DNA from 2 places in the Oceanimonas sp. MB9 genome. Region 2 is predicted to be linked to the other one. Evidence: predicted binding sites of a transcription regulator. Region 2 holds the regulator's gene; the other holds the start of a gene.

Region 1 (3,347 bases), on a different contig from region 2:
GAATACAAAGGGCTGGGTCAGACTCACATACATGGCCTGATTGGCGGCAGGATCCGGCTCGGTACTGGCGACCGGCTCGGCCGGCGTCATCAGCAGCCAGGCCGCGGCCCCGCCACCGCCGGCCAGTACCACCAGCAGCACTATCCAGATCAGCTTGCGTTTATACCATGCCACCTTGGGAATGGTGAGGTTTTCTGCCATGCTCTGCCCTTATATATAAACCATTGATATCATGCAAAAAAATCAATTCTGCCATCGTTGAAAAAGGTGTTCGCCCCGCGGGAGCCATAGGCCGCCTGGTCTTCACTCGGCCCCTGCTCAAACGGGGATGGATTATGCCCCCTTTCCCGACCGGTTGCATCCTGCCCCGAGGCCCCGTTCTGGGCGCCGCCCTGCTGGCCGGCAAAACCGCCCACCTGCCCCTGGCCGAGCTGAATACCCTGCTGGCCCAGCATGTCTCTGAGTCTCGGCATGGCCTGCTCCAGCAGTTCCCGGGCCTGAGGATGCTGCGCCTGGATATGCATGCTGAGCTCGCCCTGCTCAAACCTGAGCTGAATGCGCATGCCGCCCAGCTCGGACGGATTCAGACGAATGTCTGCCTGTTGCAAATCCTGATTCACCATCACCTGCACCTGTTGGCTCAGCTGGCGGGCATTCTGCTCCGGTGAGGCCTGGTGCAGGTTGAGCATGCGTTCCCCCTGGGGCTGAGGCACGCGCTCTGGTGCCGGGGCGGCGTCCCGTGTGGCTGCCGTCGTCGTCACCAACTGTGGATCGCTGACGCCGGCGGCCGGCCGGGTCACGGCATCACCGGCTGTTCCCTGAGCAACCAGAGAAGTACTGGCCGGTCGCTCGCTGAGCGGCAGTTCCTCGTCGCCCTCGGAACCCTCTATTGTCCCGGCGCTGAGATCAATGGCCGCCTGCTCGTCGCCGTCATTCGATTTGAGGGCAATCTCGGCATCCCCCTTGACGCCGGGCTCCGTCGCCTGGCCTTGTTGGGTCTGCTGCCAGCGACGACCGTGCTCGATCTGGGCCAGCCAGTCGGGCGTGGCCGTCCTTTCCTGCCGAACCGAAGCAACATCCTGCCTGGGCGCAATCGGCGGCTCTGCCTCCGTCTCCCCCGTCATGTCCGGCCCCTCGCCGGCCACAGTATTCACCGGGACGGGCGAAGAAGCTCGCGCAGTTTCAGCCTGCTCTGGTGCTAACGGGGAGGCGCGGCCGGCCTGTTCAGCCGCCGATGGCTGAGCACCTGAATCACGGATGTCTGAAGGCTGTTTCGGTAATGCCTCCGCCCCGGCGTCGTCGGCCCCAACCGGGGGCGCCACCTGAGCAGGCTGGTCACCGGCCTTGCCGCTGGAAGAAATCGTGGTAGTAGCGCGTTCGCTTTCACCGGTCATACCGGCATGAAGGGCGGCAGCGGGAATTCCTTTGTCGCCCGGCCCCGCCGTTTCCGCCTTGGCGGCCACAGGGGGCGGATTACCACTCGGCGGCTCTTTGGGCTGCGCCTGGGTGGAATGCTGCCCTGGAGAGGAGGCCTTTACTGCAGCCTGTTGAGCCGTTACAAAGGATTCGTTTGCCGCCGAACTGCCGGTTTTTGCCGGTTTCACATCCGGTTCGGCGCTATCTGCCGAGGCGTGATCGTCCTGCCGGACGGCCTGAGCAACCGGCTGAGCGGGCTCCCTGCGGCCCTGACGCAGTGATTCGGCATGCGCTTCCAGCAGGTCGGCGGCTGCCGTTGCCGCCTCCGGCAGCGGCTTGCCGCCCACTGCCGCCGCGGTGGAAGGGATCTCCTCGGCCGGCACTGCGGAAACGGCATCGCCAGCCGCGAAGCCTTCCTTGGTATCGCCCGGACTTGAGTCGGTCCCGTCACTCTCGGCCGCTTCGTTGGTTGTTGCATCGACCGTTGACAATTTATTGGCGCCGGACTCAGTGGATTCAGCCATAACCCGGTCTTCGCCACTGTCCGCCCCCGGAACGGCCGGCATGCCCTTGTCGCCGGTTTCGGCGCCGGCCTTGCTCAGCAGTTCGGAAAAACCGGATGGCTTTCCCGCCTCGCCCGGCTGCAAAGCGGCCCTTGACGAATTCATGCCGCCGAACAGGGCGGGAATGACTGTGGTCATGCTGATCCCCTGATTGTCGCTGTGGCCGGTGCGGCCTCGATACTGTTACTTCAAAAAAGCAATTTATGTACCAACTTTAATAACGCGTAAGCGAGGGCGTGAGTATGAGCACTAGAGCGGCTTGCGGTGAAAGCGGTAGATGGCGAGGTTGTCGAGCATTTTCTGCTCCTGGCGGGCGGCTTCCTGCTGCTTGCGTTCGGCCTCACGAGCCAGCAACTTTTCAATGGCCTGCTTGCGGGTACGTACCGCCAGCCAGGCATTACGGCTTTGTTCCAGCTCGTCCCGGGCTTGTTGCAGGCCCTGCTGCTGCTGCTGCTGGGCGATTTCCAGCTTGTCGATAAAACCGCGAAAGTGGCCAAACTGATGGGCTTCCAGGCCGCTTCGGCCCCGTTGCTGAAAGGTCTGTACATACTGACGCTGATACTGGCTCAGGGTCTGCAGCTGCTGCTCCATGCGTTGCAGTTGCAGCTGGGCGACGTTCATCTCGGCCGCCGCCTTGCGCTCTTCGCCGTCGAGCTGTTCAAGCAGCAGGTTCAGGGCCCGGCTCATCAGCCGGCCCTCAGCAGCGGCATGGTCACCACTTCCAGCTCTTTCAGGCTGTCATCAAGGCCAATGACGTCTGTCATGCCCTGGGTCAGAAAGCGGTCGAGCCGGGGCCGAATGGTGATGGCCATGTCGAGCCGGGGATCGGCGCCACTCTTGTAGGCACCGAGGTTGATCAGGTCGTGATTCTGCTGATAGAGGGCGTAGGCCTGTTTCAGTGCTCGGGCCTGTTGCTGGTGCTCAGGAGTGGTGACCGCCGTCATTACCCGACTGATGGACTTTTCAATGTCGATGGCGGGGTAATGGCCGCTGTCGGCCAGCTGCCGCGACAGCACAATATGGCCGTCGAGAATGGCCCGGGCCGCATCGGCAATGGGATCCTGCAGATCATCCCCTTCCGTCAGCACGGTAAAAAAGGCGGTGATGCTGCCCTGCCCCTCGGCACCGTTGCCGGCCCGCTCCACCAGCGCCGGCAATTTGGCAAACACCGACGGCGGATAGCCCTTGCTGGCCGGCGGCTCGCCCACCGCCAGGGCAATCTCCCGCTGAGCCTGGGCATAGCGGGTCAGGGAGTCCATCAGCAGCAACACATTCAGCCCCTGATCCCGATAATATTCCGCCAGGGTCAGGGCGGTCTCGCAGCCCTTGAGCCGCATCAGCGGCGAGGCGTCGGCGGGGGCCGCCACC
Region 2 (3,347 bases):
TGCTCCGGTACCAGCAGGGCAAACACCAGGCCCACCGGCTGGTTGTCGATGGCGTCGAATTCCACCGGCTCGGCAAAGGTAAGCAGTACGGCAGTCGCCTTGTTGTCATCACTGATCCGGCCGTGAGGAATGGCGATGCCATTGCCGATGCCGGTACTGCCCATTTTCTCTCGGGCCAGCAGACAGTCAAAAAGCGGCTGGCTGCCGATATTGAGATGTTCGGCAGCCAGCTCGCTGATAATTTCCAGAGCACGTTTTTTGCTCGTGCAGGGGACTGCACTGCGGGTGCAGCCCCTGCTGAGTATGTCGGCGACTTCCATGGTTATTTTTGCTTGAGTTTTTCTTTGTGTTTGATGATTTGACGATCCAGCTTGTCGATGAGGCTGTCGATGGCCGCATACATGTTTTCATGCTGGGAGTTGGCAAACAGCTCGCCGCCGGTGACGTTCAGCTTGGCTTCGGCGATTTGCTGCATTTTTTCCACATTAAGGATGACGTGCGCATTGGTGATGTGATCGAAATGGCGTTCCAGCCGGGTAAACTTGCTGTTCACATAATCACGCAGGGCATCGGTGATCTCGACATGGTGTCCGGTCAGATTTATTTGCATAACGTCTTCCTTCTGTCGTTGCCTTTAAACCAGGCGTTTGCGCTGATTGGAAGGGGGAATGGCCAGTGATTCCCTGTACTTGGCGATGGTTCGCCTGGCCACCTTGATCCCCTGGTCGGCCAGCAGCTGGGCAATTTTGCTGTCGCTCAGCGGCTTGGCCGGGTTTTCGGCCCCGACCAGCTTCTTGATCAGGGCGCGAATTGCCGTGGACGAACACTCACCCCCGTCGTCGGTGCCCACATGACTGGAGAAGAAATACTTGAGTTCAAACACGCCACGGGGGCTGTGCATGAACTTCTGTGTGGTCACCCGGGAGATGGTGGATTCGTGCATCTCCACCGCTTCCGCCACATGGTTCAGCACCATGGGCTTCATGGCCTCTTCTCCATATTCAAAGAATGCCTGTTGTTGTTCAACAATACAATTGGCAACCTTGAGCAGGGTCTCATTTCGGCTTTCAAGGCTCTTGAGAAACCACTTGGCGTCCTGCAGGTGATTGCGAATAAACTGGCCGTCCTCGCTGTTGCGGGGCTTGCTGGCCAGGGCCGCGTAGGTCTGGTTGAGCCGTATCTTGGGCATGGCCTCGGGGTTGAGTTCCACCACCCAGACCCCGCTGCGCTTGGTGACCACCACATCGGGAATGACGTATTCGGAGTTACCCTGAATAATGCTGCTGCCGGGGCGGGGCTCCAGTTGCTGAATCAGCGCCAGCACTTCCCTGAGCTCGTCTTCCTTGAGCTTGGTCTTGCGCTGCAGGCTGCGGTAGTCACGGTTGCCGAGCAGGTCCATGTGCTGGGCCAGCAAGGCGCGGGCTTCACTCAGCCAGGGTGTGTCGGGCGGATACTGCTCTAGCTGAATGCACAGGCATTCCTGCACGCTGCGGGCGGCCACGCCGATGGGATCGAAGTGCTGAATACGCTTGAGCACTGCTTCCACTTCGTCGGCTTCGATACCGAGCTCCTGGGCCGATACCGCTTCCAGCAGATCGTCGATACCGGCGGTGAGGTAGCCGGCGTCGTCGACGGCATCGATTATGGCCATGGCGATGGCCTGATCGGTGTCACTGAAAGGGGTCAGATTCATCTGCCAGATCAGGTAGTCCTGCAGGCTCTCGGTGGTTTCACCCTGGTAAACGCTGTCTTCCAGCCCTTCCGGCAGGCCGGCGCCGCCGCTGACCGGAGAGGCGGTGTAAACCTCCTCCCAGCTGGTGTCCATGGGCAAGTCTTCGGACAGCTGGTTGCGCTCCATGGCGGTGTCGGCGGCCATCTGCTCTTCGTTGCGGTTGTCGGCCACCTTGACGCTGTCGGCTTCCTCCTGCTCCAGCAGGGGGTTGCTGTCCAGCGCCTGCTGAATTTCCTGCTGCAGCTCCATGCTGGACAGCTGCAACAGGCGAATGGCCTGCTGCAGCTGGGGCGTCATGGTCAGCTGCTGGCCCAGACGTAACTGAAGAGTCGGCTTCATGTATGCAAACGTCCTTCCATATCAACCGCGGGTTGCGGTGCCTTCAGAGGCTGAATTGTTCGCCGAGATAAACCTTTTTGACCTGCTCGTTGGCGAGGATTTCCGTCGGTGTGCCGGCGGCGATGCGGTGCCCATGACTGACAATATAGGCCTTTTCGCACACGTCCAGGGTCTCGCGTACATTGTGATCGGTGATCAGTACGCCCAGTCCTCTGTCCCTGAGGTGCAGAATGATTTTCTTGATGTCTATCACCGAAATGGGATCCACGCCGGCAAAGGGTTCGTCGAGCAGAATAAAGCGCGGATCCGCCGCCAGCGCCCGGGCGATCTCAACCCGCCGCCGTTCGCCGCCGGACAGACTCATTCCCAGGCTGTCGCGAATATGGGTAATGTTGAATTCTTCCAGCAGCTGTTCCATTTTCTCGCTGCGGCCGTCGGCATTCAGATCCTTGCGGGTCTGCAGCACCGCCATCAGGTTGTCGGCAACGCTCAGGCGGCGAAAAATCGAGGCCTCCTGGGGCAGGTAGCCAATGCCGGAGCGGGCGCGCACGTGCATGGGCTCGTGACTGATATCCTGGCCGTCGATGGTGATGCTGCCGGCGTCCCGCTGGACCAGGCCTACAATCATGTAAAAGGAGGTGGTCTTGCCGGCACCGTTGGGGCCGAGCAGACCCACGATCTGACCGGTGTTCACGGTCAGGCTGACGTCGGCCACCACTTTGCGGCCCTTGTAGCTTTTCTGCAGGCCGCGCGCTTTCAGTATCGCCATGCTCAGTTCTTGTCCTGCTCGTCGAAATTCTGCACCTGCTCGGGCAGGAAGATGGTGGTGACCCTGTCCTTGCCGCCCTGGCTTTCGGCCTCCATCTGCTCCTTGTCGATAAAGTAGCGAATACGGTAGCCGGTGACGATGTTGTCATCCTGCTTGAGCTTGGCGTCCCGAATCAGGGTGATGGTGCGGGCGCGCATGTCGTAGTGAATTTCCCGCGCCTCGGCATGCACCGGCTTGCCGTTGTTGAGGATCTGCTCGTAGGTGGCCGGACTGCCCTTGGCGGTCATCGACTGCAGGCCCTGTTCATTGCGGATCACCACCAGCTGGTCGGCGCGCACGTCTATGCTGCCCTGCTTGACCACTACCTTGTCGATAAAGGTGACCTTGTCATCGGCCAGCTCTACCAGTTGACGGCCCGCGTCTATGGTCACCGGCTGGCGAAAGTCGCTGTCCCTGGCCTGGGCCTGACCCAGGCCGAGCAGGCCGCCAAGACTAAGGATTGAAATA

What was found. Region 2 encodes sigma-54, which starts transcription at its own class of promoters, with help from an activator protein. Its sites were predicted from a motif close to TGGCACNGTTTTNGCTT; they were not measured.
Region 1: a site for sigma-54 is predicted at 2,174-2,190, ahead of OJHNALOF_RS05860 (flagellar hook-length control protein FliK). Genes of this name have one in related genera too.

What each region holds. Positions count from the first base shown of each region.
Region 1 is NZ_VFBE01000005.1:562,610-565,956, reverse strand. It holds gene OJHNALOF_RS05865 (flagellar basal body-associated FliL family protein) at 1-201, opposite strand, end outside; gene OJHNALOF_RS05860 (flagellar hook-length control protein FliK) at 231-2,117, opposite strand; gene fliJ (flagellar export protein FliJ) at 2,229-2,666, opposite strand; gene fliI (flagellar protein export ATPase FliI) at 2,666-3,347, opposite strand, start outside.
Region 2 is NZ_VFBE01000008.1:46,441-49,787, forward strand. It holds gene ptsN (PTS IIA-like nitrogen regulatory protein PtsN) at 1-320, opposite strand, end outside; gene hpf (ribosome hibernation promoting factor) at 323-610, opposite strand; gene OJHNALOF_RS11035 (RNA polymerase factor sigma-54) at 635-2,071, opposite strand; gene lptB (LPS export ABC transporter ATP-binding protein) at 2,115-2,840, opposite strand; gene lptA (lipopolysaccharide transport periplasmic protein LptA) at 2,843-3,347, opposite strand, start outside; gene lptC (LPS export ABC transporter periplasmic protein LptC) at 3,333-3,347, opposite strand, start outside.